Regions from separate parts of the Cupriavidus sp. DF5525 genome, predicted to be linked through region 3. Evidence: predicted binding sites of a transcription regulator. Region 3 holds the regulator's gene; each other region holds the start of a gene.

Region 1 (7,278 bases), on a different replicon from region 3:
CGCCGGCGCGGCTGGATGGATCGAGCAGCAGGCGCCGGACGCCTGCGTCGGAAAGCGCAGCAGCCAGCAGCGCCGGCCATGCATCCTCCCCCGCGCACCAGACTTCTGCGTGCGAGGCTTCGAGCGCCAGGCGCATCGCGGTCACCCGGGCATCGATATCCGCGGGGCCCCGGCGGCGCGCCTCGAAATGGCTGTCGATACGGCTGTCGAGTTCAGCGGTGGAGGGCGACGGGGCGGGCGCGGCGGCGCGCAGCCGGCCGAGCATGCGCTCGCGGGCACTGAGCGGGTTCATGCTTCACCTCCGGTACGGCGCCACAGGAAGCTCGCCAGGTGTTCCACCTGCAGCGGCGCGCCGTCATGCGCCGCGGTGTGGCCGATATTGAGCAGGCAGCCGCAGTCCGCCGACACCAGCCAATCGCAGCCGGTGGCGCAGGCGGAGGCGACCTTGTCGCGCACCATGGCGCCGGAGATATCGGCGTGCTTGAGCGAGAAAGTGCCGCCAAAGCCGCAGCACTCCGACTCGCGTTCATGCTCCACGCGCGTCACGCCCGGCAGTGCATCGACCAACGCCACGCCGTGCCCGCGCGTACCCATTTCTCGACGGGCGCCGCACGAGGTATGCAGCACAATGCGCTCCTGCGCCTGGCCCGCGGGCAGTGCGTCGCCGAAGTCCACCTTCAGCACGTGCAGCAGGAACTCGCTGAGCTCGTAGATGCGCTCGGCCAGCGCGCGCGCCTTGGGCCCGGCCACCGGATCATCGGCGAACAGTTGCGGCCAGTGGTGCCGCATCATCCCCGCGCACGAGCCGGACGGCACGATCACCGGCCATGGCTGGCTGAACAGGTCGAGCTGCGCGCGCGCCACGGCACGGGCCGCCTCGGGATTACCGCTGCTGTAGGCCGGCTGGCCGCAACAACTCTGCGCGCGCGGGAAGTGAACGGTGAGGCCTTCGCGCTCGAGCAGCCGCACGGCGTCGAGCCCGGCCTGGGGGACGAACAGGTCGACCAGGCAAGTGGCAAACAGGTAGCACTGCGTGGGCGCAGGGCCGGTGGGGTACTGACGATCCTTCATGTCTCGCTCCGGACGTGCTGGGGTCGCACGTTTCGGCGCATAATTCCCGCTTCCGGGCGGCAGTTCAAATTGGTTGGACCAGTCCGCGGGAAGGCACGGGAGCGAGGGGCGACGGCATGACGGCAGCGGCACAGAGGCACGGCGCAACGCGCGGGCGCGTGGAGTCGGTCATGCGCCAGATGGAAACCGCGCTGCTTGATGGCACCTGGCCGCCCGGCACGCGGCTGCCGGCGGAGCGCGTGCTCGCCGGGCAATACGACGTGGCCCGCAACACCGTGCGCGAGGCCATCCAGCGCCTGGCCGCGCGGGGCCTGCTGCAGAGCCGGCGCGGCGCCGGCGTCTACGCCACCGACCAGCTGCGTGCCGGGATTGCCTCGCCCTGGGGGCAACTGGTGGCCGACCACCCTGCGCTGCGCGATGACATCCTGGAATTCCGCCGGGTGCTGGAAGGTGCCACCGCCTACTTCGCCGCGCTGCGCGCCGACGCGGCCGACGTCAAGCGCATCCGCGCGCTGATGGCCGAGCTCGAACGCGCGCGCGCCGCCGACCACAAAGAGGCCGAAGCCAATGCCGACGCCCGCCTGCACGACGCCATCGCGCTGGCGTCGCACAACACCATGTTCCTGCACCTGCATACCAGCGTGATCGGCATGCTGCGCGAACACATCACCATCAACGGCACCGGCCTGCGCGAACAGGACGACAGCGCTTCGGACCTGCTGCTATTGCAGCACCGCACCCTGTGCGACGCCATCTGCGCGCGCCGGCCGGAAGAGGCGCGCACGGCGATGCAGACGCACATCGATTTCGTACGCAGCCGGGTCGAGCAGGACGACGGCGCCTAGGTCGCCAGAGAGTTCCGAGCCGATAGTGGTCCAACCACGAGCCTGGAGTGCCGGGCGCGGCATTTACACCAATCCGGCGCCCGCCAGTTCCCGCTTCAGGTAGGCATAGAAAATCGGCCCGGCAATCACGCCCGGGATGCCGAACAGCGTCTCCATCAGCAGCATCACTATCAACAGCTCCCACGCTGCCGCCTGGATGCGCGCGCCGATGATGCGCGCGTTCAGGAAGTACTCCAGCTTGTGGATCACCACCAGGAACACCAGCGATCCCACCGCGATCGGCAGCGACACCGACAGCGACGCCACCACGATGGCGGTATTCGAGATCAGGTTCCCCAGCACCGGCAGCAGGCCGGCAATAAAGGTGATCACCACCAGCGTCTTCGTCAGCGGCAGGTGCACGTCAAACAGCGGCAGCACCAGCAGCAGGTAGATCGAGGTCAGCACCGTGTTGATCGTCGAGATCTGGATCTGCGCAAAGATAAACTGAGAGAACGCCTGCTGCAGCGTACGTGCCCGCGCCACCAGCGCCGTCGCCAGCGGCCGGCGGTTGGGACGCGCCACCGCTCGGTACAGCGCCACCATTGCACCGATCACCAGTCCGATCAGGATATGCACCAAGGTGCGCAGTACCTCGGCCCCGAGCTTCTGGGCCATGGCGGCATGCGCACGCAGCGTCTCGATCAGCGTGTTGGCCAGCTCGTCCACGCCATTGGGCAGCGCATCGCTCACCCAGGGCGGCAAGCGACCGCGCGACTGGTCGATGATATCCGCCACATGGTTCAGCAGCCCGTCCAGCGTATTGCCCTCACCGCTGACAAAGCGCACCAGGAGCCAGCCCGCCAGCGACAGCCCGAGCAGGATCAACGCCGACAATATCAACACCGCGAGCGCGTCGTGCCGCTGGTGCAACCGCATCAGCCGCGGTGCGAGGACGTCGACCAACGAATACAGCAGCAGGCCGGAGAGCAGCGCGGCCACCAGGTTGGCCTGGAGCACGGTCCAGAGCGCCAGGGCGGTCAGCAGGTAGGCGACGGCGCCGACGCTGTACCACGCGGCTGGCAGCAGGCGCGGGACGGTGGGCGGGTCGGGGTCTTTCATTTAAGGTCTCCGGCTGGGTGTTTAAGTCGCTTCGCCGCGTGTGGCGGTTATGGCTGGCGGGCTATGGTTGAACCCGACGCTTATTATGAGGGCTGTCAGGCGCTCCATTGCCGGTGGGGAGCTTATCGCTGGAAGTGGCCATCATTGAAGTGCTTCGAACAGAAGCAACATCAGCGATGCCCGCTGCACGACATAGCATAGAAATGCGACCGCTGTTCGCTCGACGCCGTCTGTCTTGCGCCACAGGCACGGGATTTGCTGACCGTCAAGCGTCGCCACCGGCGCGCCGCCGACCCCAAGCGGGCCACGTGCGCAAAGAGTGACTATATTTGGAAGACCGGCACCCGCAAGGCCCGGCCCCACCAAGCCCTTCAAGTCGCAGTCCCAGCACGGAACCCGACGCATGGCCTACACCCACACCATCGGCACCCATCGCCATGTCTTTGCCGACCTGCGCACGCTGCTGGCCAAGGCCAGCCCGGCGCGTTCCGGCGACGCGCTGGCCGGCATCGCCGCCGAGAGCGAACAGGAGCGGATGGCCGCCCGCTTGGCGCTGGCCGAGGTGCCGCTCGCGCAGTTCCTCAATGAGGCGCTGGTGCCGTACGAGGACGACGAGATCACGCGGCTGATCATGGACCGCCACGATGCCACGGCCTTTGCGGCGATCGGCGCCAGCACCGTGGGCGACCTGCGCAACTGGCTGCTGCTGCACGAGACCGACAGCGCAACGCTGGCGCGCGTGGCGCCGGGCATCACCCCGGAGATGGCCGCGGCGGTCAGCAAGCTGATGCGCAACCAGGACCTGGTGGCGGTGGCGCGCAAGTGCCAGGTGGTGACGCGCTTTCGCAGCACCGTCGGGTTGCCTGGCCGATTGTCGGTGCGGCTGCAGCCCAACCACCCGACCGACGATCCCAAGGGCATCGCCGCGTCGATCATCGACGGGCTGCTGTATGGCTGCGGCGATGCCACCATCGGCGTCAATCCGGCCTCGGACAACCTCGGCGCCATCGTCTCGCTGCTGCGCATGATCGACGAGCTGCGCAGCCGCTATGACATCCCCACGCAGTCCTGCGTGCTGACCCATGTCACCAACACGCTGCGCGCGCTGGACCAGGGCGCGCCGGTGGACCTGGTGTTCCAGTCGGTGGCCGGCAGCGAGCGTGCCAATGCGGCCTTCGGCATCAGCCTGTCGCTGCTGGCGCAGGCGCACGATGCCGCGCAGGCGCTGGCGCGTGGCACCGTGGGCGACAACCTGATGTACTTCGAAACCGGCCAGGGCAGCGCCCTGTCGGCCAACGCGCACCATGGCGTCGACCAGCAGACCATGGAGGCGCGCGCCTACGCGGTGGCGCGCGCGTTCTCGCCGCTGCTGGTCAATACGGTGGTCGGCTTTATCGGGCCTGAGTACCTGTACGACGGCAAGCAGATCATCCGCGCCGGACTGGAGGACCACTTCTGCGGCAAGCTGATGGGCGTGCCGATGGGCTGCGACGTCTGCTACACCAACCATGCCGAGGCCGACCAGGACGATATGGATACGCTGCTGACGCTGTTCGGCGTGGCCGGCATCAACTTCATCATGGGGGTGCCAGGTGCGGACGACATCATGCTGAACTACCAGAGCACCTCGTTCCACGATGCGCTGTACCTGCGCGAGGTGCTGGGGCTGCGCCCCGCACCGGAGTTCGAGGTGTGGCTGCAGCGCATGGGCATTGCCGATGCCAGCGGCCGGCTGCTCGAGCCCGCCGCCCGCCAGCCGCTGCTGCAGATGGCGCACAGTCTCTGAATATCCAGCGCCATGCCGGCCAAACGCCATCCTCCTTCCCGCGACGCCATGTCCGGGCACACGCCCGCCACCACCGCCACCTCGGATACCGACCCATGGCAGCGCCTGCGCCAGTTCACGCGCGCGCGCGTCGCGCTGGGCCGCACCGGCCACAGCCAGACCACCGATGCCGTGCTGGCCTTCGGCCTGGCGCATGCGCAGGCGCGCGATGCGGTGCACCTGCCGCTGGACGTGGGCGCGGTCACCGCGGCGCTGGACACCACCAGGCTGCAGCATGTCGCCGTGCACAGCGCGGCGCCGGACCGCACGCACTACCTGCGGCGCCCGGACCTGGGCCGGCGCCTTGACGATGCCAGCCGCGACAGGCTGGCCGCGTTGCAGGCGGCCGAAGCCCCTGACGTAGTCTTCGTCATCGCCGACGGCCTCTCCGCACTTGCCACGCAGACACACGCGCTGCCGCTGCTCGACGCCACGCGCCAGCGCCTGCCGCCTTCGTGGCGCATCGGACCGGTGGTGGTTGCCGAGCAGTCGCGCGTGGCACTGGGCGACGAGATCGGCGAATTGCTCGGCGCGCGCCAGGTGGTGATGCTGATCGGCGAACGGCCGGGGCTGAGTTCGCCGGACAGTCTCGGCATCTACCTGACCTATGCGCCGCGCGTGGGCCGCACCGATGCCGAGCGCAACTGCATTTCCAATGTGCGGCCGGAAGGCCTCGCGTACGCGCAGGCGGCCGACCGGCTCGCCTTCCTGCTGCGCGGCGCGGCGGCGCTGGGGCGTTCGGGCGTGGATCTGAAGGACGACAGCGCGCCGGCGCTGCCGGACCGCTGACGGGGCAACGCCTCTGCCAAGGGAGCAACCATGCAAGCCGACATGAATTTGCAGGTATGGCTGGATATCCAGTCGGCCAACGGCATGGCGCAGGTCGTGCCTTATGTCGCTTCGGCGCAGGAGGCGGACCTGCAGTACGAGCTCAAGCTGCGCGCGCGCAGCGGCAATGCGGCGTCATCGCTGGCGCAGGCCGGCACGCTGCACGTGGTGCCCGGGCAGCCCACGCGCGTGTCGTCGCTGACGGTCTCGCAACCGCCCGGCAGCGAGTGTGAAGTCGGACTGGTGCTGCGGCAGGGCATGGCCGTGCTGGGCCGGTACAAGCTCGACTGCAGCGGGCGCAAATAGCAAGCCTGTCGGCAGAATGAAAAACGGCCACCACGCGGGCGCTCAGCCCGCCATGGTGGCCGCGTGCCGCACGCGGACAGTGGTCCGTGGCGACAGTGCGCCGCTATCGCTACATCATGCGGCGCGAGAACTGCCCGTGACTGGCATCCGACATCAGCTGCGAGAATTGCTCCCCGCTCATGTGGACCAGTTCCTGGTGGTCGCCGCCCTCGAAATAGACTTCGGGCTGCTTCATCAGGCTGTCGTCCACATAGGTCTGCATGCCGTAGGCCATTGCCACCGGCGGGATCGCGCCGAGGTCGCAGTCCTTGAAGATCTCGCGGATCTCGTCCTCGTGTGCCAGTACCAGGTTGCGTCCGGTCTGTTCGCAGATGGCGGCCATCTGCAGGTGGTGGCTCGACGGGATCACGGCGGCGACATAGCCGCGGTCATCCTCGAGCAACAGCGTCTTGGCCAGTCGGTCTCCGGGAACGTGCGCAGCCTCGGCAGTGGCCATGCTGCTGAGGGTGTAGGGATGGCGAATGATGTCGTACTGGGTATTCTTGCTGCTCAGGCAGTTTGCGAGCGTGCTAGCCAGGGCCATGGTAGCTCCTCAGATTCAGTCGGATGCGTCTACGATTATCCTTGTGCTCTTAATATAGTGCCTGTCAGCACGCCCAACGTGGCGACACGGCAACGCCCTGGCTACCGGTGCAGCCGCGGCCACACCGCCTGCAGCTCGGTCTTGAGGAAGTTGAGCAGGTAGCGCGTGGCCAGCGTCTGGTAGCGGTTGGGCATGGTCAGCATATAGAGCCGGCTGCCGAACACGCTGATGCGGTAGTCGGACAGCAGCGACACCAGTGCGCCACTTTCCAGTTCGGCGCCGATCGCATAGATCGGGAGAATGCCGATCCCCAGGTCTGCCAGCACCGATTCCTTCAGGAAGGCAAAGTTTTCCGAGGTGAGCGTCGGTTCGAGCACTACCTGCTCGCGGGCTTCTTTCGCGTCATGGCCTTCATCGCCATCCAGCCGCGTGCCCGATGCCTTGAGCTTCTGGCCCTCCGGCGACGCGCAGACGATCGCATGTCCTTGCAGCCCGGTGAGTGCCTTCGGCGCGGGATGCGCGGCGAGATACCCCGGCGACGCGCACACGATCCAGTCGACTTCGCCAATTTCCGTGGCGATCACCGAATCGGGCGGTGTGGAGATAATGCGCAGCGCCACGTCTACATCCTCGGACACCAGGTTGTGCACGCGGTTGTCGAACATGACGTCAAGCGTGATGTCGGGATAGCGCTGCTTGAACAGCACCAGCAGCGGCGA
Region 2 (7,278 bases), 2.2 Mb from region 3:
GTTGTCGACATGGTTGTCGAACGCCTGCCCGCCCTCGTAGCGGTTGAACAGCGGCGGGAACACCTTGAGCGGCAGCGCCGCCGAGAAGAACAGCGCATTGGCCCCGAGCGCGTCCTGGATCAGGTCGCCCACCTGACGCGCGACCGGCGACCCTTCGGGCAGCTGCAAATTGCGCTTGGCCAGGGCCGACTGGTGCCCGGAGGTCGCATTGCCATCGGTCCATTCGGACGCATCCAGCAGTTGCCGGCATTGCGCCACCTGCGTTTTGGACAGGACGTCAGGAATCTGCAGCATCATCGCTTGGGCCTTCCTTGGAATCGAAGTGAGAGCGGGCGGGCCGGGGCGACATCGCAAGCACAGAAGAGCGAGTTCACCGGCCAAGCCGCCGATTGTAGGAGATATGCCATGCCGGGCGCAAATAGGAATCATTCGCGACTTTAGCCTGGAGGCGGTGCAAAAGCCGCAAATCGGCGCTCCGGACAAGAAATGATCAAGGGGCTCTGGCAATCCTGCGCGGGATGATCCACGCCGCGCTCACAGAGATGCCGTTCCCATCACCTTTCTGTTGTTACTCTGTCTATTTTATTTAATAGGAATGATTCGTATTTGTCTTTTTGTTTCCATCCTTCTACAATCGGCCGCCGTTATGGACGACTAGCATCAACGGCTTTACCGCTGGCTGAACTTGTCTTCATGACCCATGTATGGATCGAGTCAGAACTAGAAAGACGGGGAGTTAGCAGCGTGAAACAAGAACAGGACAAATTGCGGCTGAAGCCGCTCGCCGCGGCATTGGCCGGCGCCATCGCAGCCTTCGCCGTGCAGGGCGCGGCCGCGCAGGAGAGCCAGCCTGCGGCCGGGGCCGCGCCCGCAGCCAGGCCGGTGACACTGCAGAGCGTGACGGTGACGGGCAAGCAGGATGATGGTTACAGGGTGGACGAGGCCCAGTCGCCCAAGTTCACCGCGCCGCTGCTGGACACGCCAAAGTCCGTCACGGTGGTGCCGGCCCAGGTGCTGCAGCAAACCGGCTCGAACTCGCTGCAGGACGCGCTGCGCACTACGCCGGGCATCACGTTCGGCGCCGGCGAAGGCGGCAACCCGATCGGCGACCGTCCGTTCATCCGCGGTTTCGATTCGATGTCGAGCATCTATGTCGACGGCGTGCGCGACACCGCCTCGCAGGTCCGCGACACCTTCAACATCGAGAGCATCGAAGTCATCAAGGGCCCGAGCTCGGCGTTTGGCGGCAAGGGTTCGGCCGGCGGCATGATCAACATCGTGTCGAAGCTGCCGACCGCCGAGAATTTCGTGCAAGGCTCGGTCGGCGTGGGCACGGACTCGTATTTCCGCGCCACGGCTGACGGCAACTACGTGCTCAACGACAACACCGCCGTGCGCCTGAACGCGCTGGGGTACAGCGCCGACGTGCCGGGCCGCAATGAAGTCGATCAGAACTCCTGGGGCTTCGCGCCGTCGGTGACCTTCGGCCTGAATTCGCCCACGCAGGTCACACTGTCGTACTACCACCTGCAGGGCAATGGGATGCCGGACTACAGCATTCCGTATTCCCGCCCCGCCAGCCAGTCGACCAAAGCCAATCCATCGCAGCCGGTCAACGTCAACCGCGACAACTTCTACGGCCTGACCGCCCGCGATTTCCAGAAGACGCAGTCCGACATTGCGACGGCCTCGGTCAAGCATGACTTCCGCAACGGCCTGGTGTTCCGCAACACCACGCGCTGGGGCCGCGCGAGCAACGACTACATTGTCACCAACCCTGACGACAGCCGGGGCAACGTGCCGCGCGGCTTCGTCTGGCGCAACACCAAGAACCGCGACTCTGCCACCGAGACGCTCACCAACCAGACCGACCTAAGCGCCGAGTTCAACACCGGCAGCCTCAAGCACAACCTGCTGTTCGGCTTCGAGTTCAGCCGCGACGATACCAACAACACGCCGTACAACGTGGTCTCGGCCAACCCCGCGGCCGCGGCAGGCACCTGCAACGCGTCGCTGGTGGCCAGCTTCGACTGCACGCCGCTCGCCAACCCGAACCCGAACGATCCGTGGCGCGGCAACATCACCAAGATGCCGTTCACGACCAACACGACCACCAATACGCGCTCCGTCTATCTGTTCGATACGGTGGAGATCACCAAGCAGTGGATGGTCAACGGTGGCGTCCGCTACGACAGCTATGACACGCGCGCATTCACCAACGCCTACACCAACCCGAACACCGGGGCGGCGGTGGCGCAGGTGGACATCCACAACAAGTCACACTTCTTTAACTACCAGGCTGGCGTGGTCTACAAGCCGGTCGAGTACGGCAGCATCTACGTGTCGTACGGCACCTCGTCGACACCGCCGGGTTCCACCAACGGCGACGGTGCCGACAACATCACCGCCGCGCAGCGCAACCTGGAACCGGAAACCGCGCGTTCGGTGGAAATCGGCACCAAGTGGGACCTGCTCGCCCGACGCCTGTCGCTGACCGGCGCCATCTTCCAGATCGAGAAGAACAACGCGCGCGTGGCAGTCGACGCCAACACCACGGTCAACGCCGGCAAACAGCGCGTGAAGGGCTTCGAACTGGGCTTCGCTGGCAACCTGACCGATAAATGGGGCGTGTTCGGCGGCTATACCTACCTGAACAGCGAACTGATCGACAACGGCCCGCAGGCAGCCAACGCGGCCAACAACGGCAACCAGTTCCCCAACACGCCGAAGAACAGCTTCAGCCTGTGGACCACCTACCAGGTGCTGCCGGCGCTGACAGTCGGCGGCGGTGCGTACTATGTTGACAAGGTCTACGCCAACCCGGCCAACTCGCTGTACGTGCCCTCCTACTGGCGCGTCGACCTGATGGCCGCTTATCGCGTCAACAAGAACCTGTCGCTGCAGCTCAATATCCAGAACCTGTTCGACAAGACGTACTACACCAAGGCCCACAACCACTACGGTGCGCTGGGGGCCGGGCGCTTTGGCATGCTGACGGCGAACTTCAGGTTCTGACCGATGTTCTGACGCCGGCAGGCAGGCTGAGATAGCCTTTGCGAGCAACCGCGGGTTCCGGTTTGATGCCGGACCCGCGGTTTTTTGTTTTTGAAGATCGGGCGGCTTTCCCCGGAAATCGGCGATGAACCAAAAAAAGGCCTGGCGCCTGCCAGGCCGGAGTATCGCCCACACCCTGCTTCCTTAACCCACCTTCAACACCCACTCCGCCAGCTTCTTCGCATCGTCCTCGCCAAGACTGCCGTGCGGCGGCATCGGAATCCGGCCCCACACGCCCTTGCCGCCTTCGCGGATCTTCCTGGCCAGCCGTTCGGCCGCCTGCCCATCGCCCTTGTACTTTGCCGCCACCTCGGCAAATCCCGGTCCCACCAGCTTCGACTGCATGCCATGGCAGGAAAAGCAGCCGTTCTTGTCAGCCAGCGCTTGCATATCGGCCGCCGTGGCGCCCGGTGCAGCAAAGGGCAGCAGCACCGCAGCCGCGGCTGCCTGCGCCATCCATTGTTTCTTCATACCTGTGTCCCGCTGTTTCGTGTTGCAACCGCGCCCGCGGCACGCCTGCGTCCACCACCGGCATGCCGCGGACAGCTTCCGTGAGCGCGTTCAGCTCTTATGCAGCTTGAACACCCACACCGATCCGCCCTGCTCCAGGAAATTCACCCGCTTGGCGACCTCGCCACCCCATAGCGGCACGGCGCCGCCCCAGCCGGACACCACGGCCACGTACTGCTCGCCGTTGTCCTCCCACGTGACCGGCGGCGCCACCACGCCGCTGCCGGTCTGGAACTGCCAGAGCTCCTTGCCGGTCTTCGCGTCGGCCGCCTTCAGGTAGCCCTCCGGCGTGCCCCAGAACACCAGCCCGCCGGCCGTGGTCATCGCGCCACCCCACAGCGGCGCGCTGTTCTTGACCTCCCATACGATCTTGCCGGTCTTGGGATTGATGGCGCGCAGCGAGCCGATGTAATCCTCGTTCAGCGGATGGATGGTGAAGCCGGCGCCAAGGAAGGCAGCGCCCTTCTTGTAGCTGACCGGCTCGTTCCAGATGTCCATGCCCCATTCGTTGGCGGGCACGTAGAACAGGCCGGTCTGCGGGCTGTAGGCCATCGGCTGCTGGTTCTTGCCACCAAGGAAGCCCGGCGCCGCGAACACGGTTTTGCCCTTCTTGGGGTCGCCGCCGTTGGCCGGGTCGCCAGGGCGGCCTTCGTTGATGAAATTGGGGCGGCCGGTCTTCAGGTCGATGCCGGTGGCCCAGGTGATCTTCCTGACGAAGGGGAAGGCGTTGACCAGCTTTCCGTTGGCCGCGTCGTTGACGTAGAAGAAGCCATTGCGGTCGGCTTTGCCGCCCATGCGCTTGCCGTCGAGGTCGAAGGTCACGAACTCATTGACCCCGTCAAAATCCCAGCCGTCGTTCGGCGTGTTCTGGTAGTGCCAGACGATCTTGCCGGTGGCCGGATCGATCGCCACCGTCGACGCGGAGTAAAGATTGTCGCCCTTGCGGATATGGCTGTTCCACGGCCCCGGGTTGCCGGTGCCAAAGTAGACCAACCCGGTCGCCGGATCATAGGTGCCGCCGAGCCAGGTGGCCGCGCCGCCGGTCTTCCAGGTCTCGCCCGGCCAGCTCGCGCCCTGGGCTCCCGTTACGCCATTCTCGGACTTGTTGCCGTCCTTGTCGTACTTGTAGCCCATATGGCCTTCGACCACCGGCCGCGACCAGACCAGTTGCCCGGTCTTTGCGTCGCGCGCATCGACCCGGCCCACCACGCCGAACTCGCCGCCGGAGATGCCGGTCAGCACCATGCCCTTGGCGATCAGCGGCGCCGCCGTATAGGAATAACCGGCGGCATAGTCCTCCAGCTTCTCCTTCCACACCACCTTGCCGGTGTTCTGGTCGAGCGCCACGAGCTGCGCGTCGAGCGTGCCGAAGATCACCAGGTTGTCGTAGAGCGCCGCGCCGCGGTTGACCACGTCACAGCACGGCATGATGCCTTCGGGCAGCCGGTGTTCATACTTCCACAGCTTGCGGCCGGTCTTCAGGTCCAGCGCGTAGATGCGCGAATACGAGGCCGTCACGAACATCTTGCCGTCATGGATCACCGGCTGCGATTCCTGCCCGCGTTGCTTCTCGCCGCCGAACGAGAACGACCAGGCCGGCACCAGGTGGCTGACGTTCTTCGTATTGATGCGCGACAGCGTGGAATAGCGCTGGCCTTGCGGGCCCATGCCCCACGACAGCACGTCGCCAGGGGTCTTTGCGTCGTTTTCGATCATGGCATCGGTCACCGCCGCCTGCGCGGCCAGACCTGCCATGGCAGCCGCAACTGCCACCACTGCTCGTAACGTCCTCATTGCCTTCTCCTCTCTTGTTTTGGTTTCCCTGGTGCGCCAACACCAGGCATGCATTTGGCAATTCCCGTGCCAATCGCAAACCCGCGCAAACCGGCCCCTTGGGGCCTGGTTGCGTTGTTGTCGCCGTGCCAGCGCGCAACACTGCGTTGCAGTTGCTCCAGGATTGAACAGTCCCAGAAGTCAGCACCGCGCAACGCCATCGGCCGCTCATGCCTGCTGACGGCGGCGCGCCATACCGCGCTGCGGGTCGTAACCCTGCAGCGCCAGCGCAAAGAACACCACGGCGCAGCCCGCCACCACCGCCAAGCTCACCGGTGCCGTCTGCCCGTACAGGGCAAAGCGGATCGCCTCGACCGCGTGCGTGAAAGGGTTGAAGCGGGCGAGCTGGTACACTACCTCCGCGCCCGACTCCTGCAGCTTCCACAGCGGATACAGCGCCGAGCTGACAAAGAACATCGGGAAGATCACGAAATTCATGGTGCCGGCAAAGTTCTCGAGCTGGCGCACATGGACTGACAGCAGCAGCCCCAGCGCACCCAGCATCAATGCGGCCAGCGCCATGGCGCCCGTCGCCGCCAGCAGGTTCAGCGGCTCGAAGCGGATGCCAAAGGCCATCGCCACCAGCAGGAACGCGGCCATCTGCAACAGCGACAGCACCATGCCCGCCGCCAGCTTGCAGCCCAGCAGCCAGCCGCGCGGCAACGGCGCGGTCAGCAGCAGCCGCATCACGCCCATCTCGCGGTCGTACACCATGGCGAGCGACGACTGCATGCCGTTGAACAGCGCGATCATGCCGAGCAGGCCGGGCGCCACGTAAACCTTGTATTCGATATAGATGTCGTAGGGCGGCGCAATGGCGACGCCCAGCGCGTTCTGGAAGCCGGCGGCGAACACCAGCAGCCACAGCAGCGGGCGCACCAGCGACGACAGCAGGCGCCCGGGCTGGCGCAGGTACTTGCCCAATTCGCGCCCGCAGATGGCGCGCAGCGCGCGCCAGCGATGGATCAGGATCGAGGCCATGGCGAGGTGCCTTAGGTGGATGCCTTAGGTGGACGGGGTGCGGCACGCCGTGTCGGCTTCATCGGCGCCCAGGGTGTCGAGATTGCTCTTTGGATGCAGCACGCCTTCCACCGGTGCCACGCTGACCACGCCGTCCGTGTGGGCGAGCAAGACCGGCTGGCGCAACTGGCGGTCCCAGCGCCGGAACGACAGTGGCGGGCCCTTGAAACCATCCACCACCACATTGCCCGCGGCCAGCGCTTGCGCCTGCGCGGCAAAGCCAGCGTTGGGCTGCCGCGCCACGCTCTCTGCAATCGCCTTGACCGCAACCCATGCAGCCCAGTCGTAGCCCGTCATCGGACGGCCCGCTGCCCGCGTGAAGCGCCGGTTGAGCTGCGGCCCGCCGTTTCGCTCCCAGGCCCAGTGCCACGCCTGCGCGCCGAGGCCGCTGGCGCCGACTACCGGGCGCGGCAGTTGCGTGGCGTAGGGCACGCTGCGGGCGAACTCGCCGTCGGCGTCGGCCACCACCACCACGTCGTAGTCCACGCCGGTGGTCAGCAGGTTGAGGTTGGCCTGGTCGCGCTCGCGCGGATCGTTGGAGAGCCGGAACGTGCGCTGTCCCGACCAGGCGATGCCGAAGCGCCGCGCCGACTTCGCCAGCGCGTCGCGCTGCGCCGCGTCGGCCGCGGACGGGCCGGTGAGCAGCAAGGCGCGGCGCCATTTGCGCAGGGCCAGGTATTGCATCAGGGCATCGGCGTGCATGCGCAGGCTGGGCAGCGTGTGCAGCAGCACCGGCGAACAGCCGGCGCCGCGCAGTTCGTCGTCATCGGCCGAGACGTTGAACAGCAAGGCCTCGCCCGGCCTGACCGAGCCCGCGGCCGCCCGCACCGCTGCGGACGGCAGGTCGAGCAGGATAAAGCG
Region 3 (7,278 bases):
GTGGGGAACTGCGCCTAGACCATGTGGTTCTGGCGCATATACCGGTGCACGATCTCGATGCGCATGCCCGCATCGGGCAGTGCCATCAGCATCTGCTTGGCCTTGAGCGGCACCGGCAGCAGTTCGCACAGCCGGTTGGCGACCCAGCTCGGGTCGTCCCACAGGTAGGGCTCGTCAAAGGGCAGGCGGTCGGGCTGCTCGGCATGCAGCCGGGTCACGATGCGCCGCAGCGCGTCCAGGCATTCACCCAGCAGCTCCAGCTTGCAGTCGATGATGTCGGCGGGCAGCACTTCGGCGCGCGCCACCAGCAGGCCGTCGTCGCGCGTCTCGTGGCTGATGATGCGGAAGCGTTCGCGGCCGCGCGCGCGGATCAGCAGCACGCCCAGTTGCTCCATATTGCAATCGACGATGTCGGCGAGGCAGCCGATCGGCTCGGGCACGGTGGCCTGGTCGGGGCGCGCCACTTCTTCCCCGCTTTCGATCAGGCATACGCCAAAGGGCGTGCTGTCGCGCAGGCAGTTGCGCACCATGTCGACATAGCGCGCCTCGAACACGCGCAACGGCAGCCGTCCACCGGGAAACAGCACGGTGTGCAAGGGGAACAGCGGCAGGTTGTCGAGCGTCTGCGTTGGGTCGTCGGACCCTGCGGACGCGGTATGACGGTAGAGATCGGTCGAAGACATGCGGTGCCAGCTTGCGTAGGGGACGCTGTTCGGGCAGCAATGGCGCGCCGCCAGGCAAACGCTGCGCGCCACCGCCCGCAGGCAGGCACGATTCGCGTCAGCCCGCCGGCGCGAGCTCTCGGTGTCTCACCAGCACATTACCATGCGCCCGGAAATAGTTGGCGAGCCTTTCCGCAATATAGACCGAGCGATGCTGGCCGCCGGTGCAGCCGATCGCCACGGTCAGGTAGCTGCGGTTGTCAGCAATGAAACTCGGCAGCCACTTTTCGACATAGGCGCGGATATCCTCGGCCATCGCCAGCACCATCGGCTGCCCCTGCAGGAAGTCGATTACCGGCTTGTCGCGGCCCGTCAGCGGGCGCAGCGCCAGGTCGTAGTAGGGGTTGGGCAGCGAGCGCACGTCGAACACCATGTCGGCGTCGCTGGGCACACCGTGCTTGAAGCCGAAGGACTCGAACAGCAGCGTCAGCCGTTCGCTGTCGTCGCGGATCAGCTCCTTGATCCAGCTGCGCAGCGTATTGGTGCGCACATTGCTGGTGTCGATCCGGTGCGCGGCCTCGGCCAGCGGGCTCAGCAGCTCGCGCTCCATTTCGATCGCTTCCATCAGCGCGGTGTCGTTGAGGGCGGGCTCGCCGCCCGGGCCGGGCGTGCCTTCGGTGCGGATCGACAGCGGATGGCGGCGGCGCGTCTCGGAGTAGCGTTGCACCAGCGCGTCGGTGCTCGCCGTCAGGAACACCACCTCGACCTGGTGCTCGGGCGCGAGCGCGCGCACGGTGTCGGGCAGCTCGTCGAGCGATTCGCGGCTGCGGATGTCGGTGGCCACCCCCAGGTGCGTATAGCCCTGGCTGGCGAGATAGCGGGTCAGTTCCGGGATGAACTGCGCCGGCAGGTTGTCGACGCAGTAATAGCCTGCATCTTCGAGGACGTTCAGGGCGACGGACTTGCCGGAACCGGAAATGCCGGTGATGAGAATGATGCGCATAGCATGTGAAGCATAGCATCAGGTGATGGCCGCGTCATGACAGTCGCCGCAAGCAAAAATGGCGAGCCTCGCGGTTCGCCATTCATTGTGTGTCAGCTGGACATTGGTCAGGCCGACTTGGACAGGCATTCCTTCATGTACGCCTTGTATTCGTCGCCCTTCTTGCCCTTGCCCTCCTTGCTGCAGGCCGCCATCTTTTCCTGCTGGGTCTTGGGCACGGCCGACTTGTTGGCCGACAGGCATTCCTTCATGAACGCCTTGCGCTCGTCGCCCTTCTTGTCGCCGGCCTGGGTGTTGCAGGCCTTCATCTTTTCCTGCTGCGCGGTCGGGGCCTTGGCTTCCTTGGCGGGAGCGGCCGGTGCCGACGCCGTCTGGGCAAAGGCCACGGACGCCATCAGCGGGGTCACCAGCGCGCACATCGCGATCAGTTTTTTCATGCTTGCTCTCCTGGCTGTGGAAAACATCATGGCCGCGCGGGTATGGGGGCTCGTGGCGGCCTGTGGATGGGCTCGATGCCCATTACAGCACAAAACGTAGGACGTCCCAAGCACGTTGACGGCAGCGCCTGCCGCCGTTGTAAGCAATTGAAAGCGCAGTGCGGAAGGGTCAGAGCAGCCGGCCCTGGCCGCGCGAAACCGCGTCGGCCTGCATCGCCGCGCGCTGGCGGTCCATGAAGTCGCGCAGCGTGTCGATGCCGCGCAGGCGCAGGATGGTGTTGCGCACCGCGGCCTCGACCAGCACGGCAAGGTTGCGGCCGGCCGCAACCTGGATCTTGACCATATGGATCGGCAGGCCGAGCACGTCGAGGTATTGCGAATCGAGCGGCAGACGCTCGAATTCGCCGTCGTTGCGCCGCACCAGCTGCACCACCAGCTTGATCTTCATCTTCCGCCGCACCGCGGTCTCGCCGAAGATGGTCTTGATATCGAGCAGGCCCAGGCCGCGCACTTCCAGCAGGTTCTGCAGCAGCGGCGGGCAGCGCCCCTCGATGAAGTCCGGCCCCAGGCGCACGAAGTCGACCGCATCGTCGGCCACCAGCCCGTGGCCGCGCGAGATCAGTTCCAGCCCGAGCTCGCTCTTGCCCAGGCCCGATTCACCCATGATCAGCACGCCCATGCCGAGGATGTCGAGGAACACCCCGTGCATGGTCACGCGCGGCGCGGAAATGCGCGACAGGTACAGGCGCAGGTGGTCGATCACCGCGGCCGACGACACCGGCGTGGTGAACAGCGGCGTGGACGAGCGCGTGCAGCGCAGTTCCAGGTCGGGCGGCGGCTCCATGCCGTCGGCGATCACCAGGAAGGGCGGCTCGAGCAGGATCAGCTCGCCCATCTGGCGCTTGCGGGTCTCGTCGTCCAGGCGCTGGTAGTAGGTGATCTCGGGCTTGCCGAGCACCTGGATGCGGTTGGGGTGGATCAGGTTCAGGTGACCCACCAGGTCCGCGGCGGAGGTGGCCTCGCGGGCGAATTCCACGTCGAAGGCGCGATCCGCCCCTTCCAGGCCGGCCACCCACGAGAGTTTGAGGTCGGCTGCGTTGTCGTCGAAGATCGACTGGGAGGTGACGCCGGTGAGTTCCATGCGGTATGACTGGTGAGGCGGTGTGCGAAGCGTCTTGCGCCTGCCCGGTCTGGTGCCGGCCCGCTCTGGGGATCAGTGGATCAGGGGTGCCATGCAATCAGCAACTGGTGCACGGCATCGGGCGTGGGCAGGGTTGCCAGCCCTTCGCGCATGTCCCGGTCCGACAGCAGTTGCGCGATTTCAGAAAGGATTTCCAGGTGCTGCTGCGTGGCCTGCTCGGGCACCAGCAGGAAGATCAGCAGCGACACCGGCTTGCCGTCCGGCGACTCGAACGGGATCGGCTCGGCCAGCCGCATGAAGGCGGCCAGCGGCTGCTTCAGGCCCTTGATGCGGCCATGCGGGATCGCCACGCCGGCGCCCAGGCCGGTGGAGCCCAGCGATTCGCGCGCGAACAGGTTGTCCGTCACAGTAGCGCGCGCCACGCCATGGTTGTTCTCGAAGAGGAGCCCGGCCTGCTCGAACACACGCTTCTTGCTGGTGACGCTTACATCGAGGTTGATGTTGCCGGGTGGCAGCAATTTGGCCAAACGATTCATGGGCGATGCGCAGGATTTCAGTTAGCGGGGCGGATCAGCCGTTCCGGCCGGGCAGTGGGCTGCTGCGGGCGGCTGCAAAGTCACTCGACGCCGGGCCGTCAGCCGCCCGCGGGCGTCCGGCCATTATAGAGCAGCGGCTTCCTCCCCATTGTGCAGCGCAGCGCCGGATTCGGGTGCAAAACGACACAAGGTCACGCACCGGGTTGGATGCAAAAAATGCCCGCCTGCCATGTATGGCGCAGCATACACCTTGCCGCCGTCGTTGCGAACACCCTCGCCCAATCGGGTGGTACTAGTTTGCACCGCCGCCACAGCCAGGGCGCTTTATGCTCATTTTCTGGCGCCAGGGCGCAAAAAAGCCGCGTTTGAGCGCGGCTTGCCTGTCTAGTCTCGGATTCGACGGCTCGCTGGGAGCCGCCGGGCACGGTCATTGCTGCATTTGCGCTGCGGCCATCTGATATTTGACCGCCTCGCGGTCGTGGCTTTGCACGCGGTCCTTGTAGCGGATCACCTGACGGTCGAGCTTGTCGACGAGCGCGTCGATTGCCGCATACAGGTCTTCGTGATGCGCTTCAACAAAGATGTCCTTGCCCCTGAGATGTAGATTGATTTCCGCGTACTGGCGCCGGTCCTTTTCTTTGTGATTATCGACAGAGAGCAGCACGCTAACGCCAATGACTTGATCGAAATGCCTGACGATTCGCTCCAGCTTCGTTTCCACGTACTCACGCAATGCCGGCGTGATGTCAAGGTGGTGTCCACTGATCTTGAAGTTCATAGCGCTTCTCCTTCTGAAAGAGCCTCACCAGGCAGGCGGTGGGCTCGGCTACAAAGACTTGCGGAGATTGACTGCGGGGATTTTCAGGGCTTCGCGATACTTGGCAACGGTGCGGCGTGCGACAACGAAGCCTTGTTCGCCCAGCAGTTCGGCAATGCGACTGTCGGAAAGGGGATTCCTCGGGTCTTCGGCTCCTATCAGTTGCTTGATCAAGGCGCGGATGGCCGTTGATGAAGCCGCGCCACCGGTTTCGGTGGACACGTGGCTGCCGAAGAAGTACTTCAATTCGAAAGTACCCATCGGCGTTGCCATGTATTTATTGGTCGTCACCCGGGAGATGGTTGACTCGTGTAAACCCAGTGTATCGGCAATCTCCCTCAAAACCAAGGGGCGCATGGCGATTTCGCCGTGGGTGAAAAAGTTCTTTTGACGCTCGACAATGGCCTGTGAGACACGCAGGATGGTGTCGAACCGTTGCTGGATGTTCTTGATCAGCCACCGCGCTTCCTGCAGCTTCTGCTGCAGGCCGGCCGTGCCCGACTCGCCCTTGGCGCCGCGCAGGATCTGCGCGTACATATCGTTGATGCGCAGCCGCGGCATCACATCCGGGTTGAGTTGCGCGGTCCAGCCGCCGCCGCTCTTGCGCACGAATACATCGGGCACCACGAAATCGGCTTCCGGGCGGCTGTAGGCATGGCCGGGATAGGGCGCGAGCGAGCGGATCAGTTCATGCGCCGCCTTCAGCGCCGCTTCGTCCACCTGCAGCGCCTTCTTCAGCCGCGTGTAGTCGCGCACTGCCAGCAGTTCCAGGTGGTTGGTGACGATGACCAGCGCCAGGTCGCGCTGCGGGTGCTTCAGGCGCCGCAATTGCAGCGCGAGGCACTCGGCGGCATTGCGCGCGCCCACGCCGGGCGGATCGAAGCTCTGCAGCAGCGTCAGGATCGCGTGGACTTCCTCGATCTCGAATTCGAGTTCTTCCGGCAGCTCGGTGCAGATTTCCTCGAGCGACGCGCTCAGGTAGCCGTCGTCGTCCAGCGATTCGATCAGGAAGATCGCCAGGCCCTTGTCGCGCGTCGAGATCTTCAGCGGCGCGAGCTGCTCCATCAGGTATTCGCGCAGCGTCGGCTCGGCGTCGCGCAGCTGCATCGGCGTCTTTTCGTCATCGTCGCCTTGCGGCCGGCGGGCGAAGTCGTCAAGGCTCCAGTCGCTGCCATAGTCGTCGCCGCTGCTGCTGTCGCCGTAGCTGTCATCGTCGCCCGCGGCGTCGGTGCGCGCGTCACCGTTTCCTTGCGGCTCGGCCGGCGCGGGTGCGGGCGCGCTCTGCAGGTTGACCGAGCCGTCGGCGGCCACGCGCAGCGGGCTTTCGATCCAGTCGTTCTCACGTTCGAGCAGGGGGTTTTCCGTCAGCGCCTGTTCGACTTCCTGCTGCAGTTCCAGCGTTGAAAGCTGCAGCAGCCGGATCGACTGCTGCAGTTGCGGCGTGAGTGCCAGGTGCTGGGAGAGGCGGAGCTGTAGCGACGGTTTCATGCGACCTATTTTATGCGCATCTTTCCGTTGTTGGAACGGAAATTGCTATCGCTGATGCGCTCTGATCGCCGCACGCTGTGGGGTATCCCACGCGCTGCCTGAACAAAACCTGCCGTGTGTGGTAGCGCTCGAGACAACGCTTCTGACCACTTTCAGCAGGCCGGTACATCACATGCGGAAGTTCTCGCCCAGGTAGACGCGCCGCACCGATTCGTTGGCGATGATCTCTTCGGGCTCGCCCGCGGCCAGCACCGTGCCTTCGCTGATGATGTAGGCGTGGTCGCAGATGCCGAGCGTTTCGCGCACGTTGTGATCGGTAATCAGCACGCCGATATTGCGCGCCTTCAGGAAGCTGACGATGCGCTGGATCTCGCCCACCGCGATCGGATCCACGCCGGCGAAGGGCTCGTCCAGCAGGATGAAGCGCGGCGACGAGGCCAGTGCGCGCGCGATCTCCACGCGGCGGCGCTCGCCACCCGACAGCGACAGCGCCGGGTTGTTGCGCAGGTGCGCGATCTGCAGGTCGTCGAGCAGCGAATCGAGGCGGCGGTCGATCTCGGCCTTGCCCAGCGGCTTGCCGTTTTCCACCTGCAGCTCCAGCACGGCGCGGATGTTCTCCTCGACGTTGAGCTTGCGGAAGACCGAGGCCTCCTGCGGCAGGTAGGACAGCCCCATGCGTGCGCGCTCGTGGATCGGCAGGCCGCTGATATGGTCGCCGTCGAGCACGATATCGCCCTCGTCCAGCGCCACCAGGCCGACGATCATGTAGAAGGAGGTGGTCTTGCCCGCGCCGTTGGGGCCGAGCAGCCCGACCACCTCGCCGCTCTTCACGTCCAGCGAGACATCCTTGACCACCGTGCGCGTGCCATAGCGCTTCCTCAGGTGGCGCACGACCAGCGTGCTGCCCCCGGCTAGGACGGTGGAGGCTTCGACGAAAGGCTTTTCGGCAATCGTTGCGGTATCGGTCATTGGCTCAGGCATTCATTCAGGCGGCGGCGCAGGGGATGTCGTATGCGGCGCCGGCGTCAGGGTTTGTTGGTCGGCGCGGGCGCGGACTTCAGGTTCAGCGGCGAGCCGCCGGCACCGGGCGCGCCTTGGGCGCCCTGGTCCTGGCGCGGCGACAGCACTGCGCGCACGCGGCCGGAAGGATTGGCGGGCGAGCCCTCGCCGCCGCTACCGGCAGCCGTGTAGAAC

The links. Region 3 encodes sigma-54, which starts transcription at its own class of promoters, with help from an activator protein. Its sites were predicted from a motif close to TGGCANGNAANCTGCTTT; they were not measured.
Region 1: the regulator sigma-54 is predicted to act here: its motif matches at 3,262-3,279, upstream of ABNX08_RS32645 (ethanolamine ammonia-lyase subunit EutB).
Region 2: the regulator sigma-54 is predicted to act here: its motif matches at 5,413-5,430, upstream of ABNX08_RS11815 (PQQ-dependent methanol/ethanol family dehydrogenase).

What each region holds. Positions count from the first base shown of each region.
Region 1 is NZ_CP168266.1:2,499,921-2,507,198, forward strand. It holds gene ABNX08_RS32625 (LUD domain-containing protein) at 1-292, opposite strand, end outside; gene ABNX08_RS32630 ((Fe-S)-binding protein) at 289-1,071, opposite strand; gene ABNX08_RS32635 (FCD domain-containing protein) at 1,242-1,916, shown strand; gene ABNX08_RS32640 (AI-2E family transporter) at 1,980-3,017, opposite strand; gene ABNX08_RS32645 (ethanolamine ammonia-lyase subunit EutB) at 3,421-4,803, shown strand; gene eutC (ethanolamine ammonia-lyase subunit EutC) at 4,852-5,631, shown strand; gene csgH (curli-like amyloid fiber formation chaperone CsgH) at 5,662-5,976, shown strand; gene ABNX08_RS32660 (aminoacyl-tRNA deacylase) at 6,086-6,559, opposite strand; gene ABNX08_RS32665 (LysR family transcriptional regulator) at 6,661-7,278, opposite strand, start outside.
Region 2 is NZ_CP168265.1:2,531,926-2,539,203, forward strand. It holds gene ABNX08_RS11800 (Fe2+-dependent dioxygenase) at 1-297, opposite strand, end outside; gene ABNX08_RS11805 (TonB-dependent siderophore receptor) at 745-3,015, shown strand; gene ABNX08_RS11810 (c-type cytochrome) at 3,199-3,525, opposite strand; gene ABNX08_RS11815 (PQQ-dependent methanol/ethanol family dehydrogenase) at 3,616-5,358, opposite strand; gene ABNX08_RS11820 (ABC transporter permease) at 5,566-6,378, opposite strand; gene ABNX08_RS11825 (ABC transporter substrate-binding protein) at 6,403-7,278, opposite strand, start outside.
Region 3 is NZ_CP168265.1:354,751-362,028, forward strand. It holds gene ABNX08_RS01770 (LON peptidase substrate-binding domain-containing protein) at 15-683, opposite strand; gene rapZ (RNase adapter RapZ) at 781-1,665, opposite strand; gene ABNX08_RS01780 (PsiF family protein) at 1,773-2,102, opposite strand; gene hprK (HPr(Ser) kinase/phosphatase) at 2,272-3,243, opposite strand; gene ptsN (PTS IIA-like nitrogen regulatory protein PtsN) at 3,324-3,779, opposite strand; gene hpf (ribosome hibernation-promoting factor, HPF/YfiA family) at 4,207-4,557, opposite strand; gene ABNX08_RS01800 (RNA polymerase factor sigma-54) at 4,606-6,084, opposite strand; gene lptB (LPS export ABC transporter ATP-binding protein) at 6,253-7,053, opposite strand; gene lptA (lipopolysaccharide transport periplasmic protein LptA) at 7,110-7,278, opposite strand, start outside.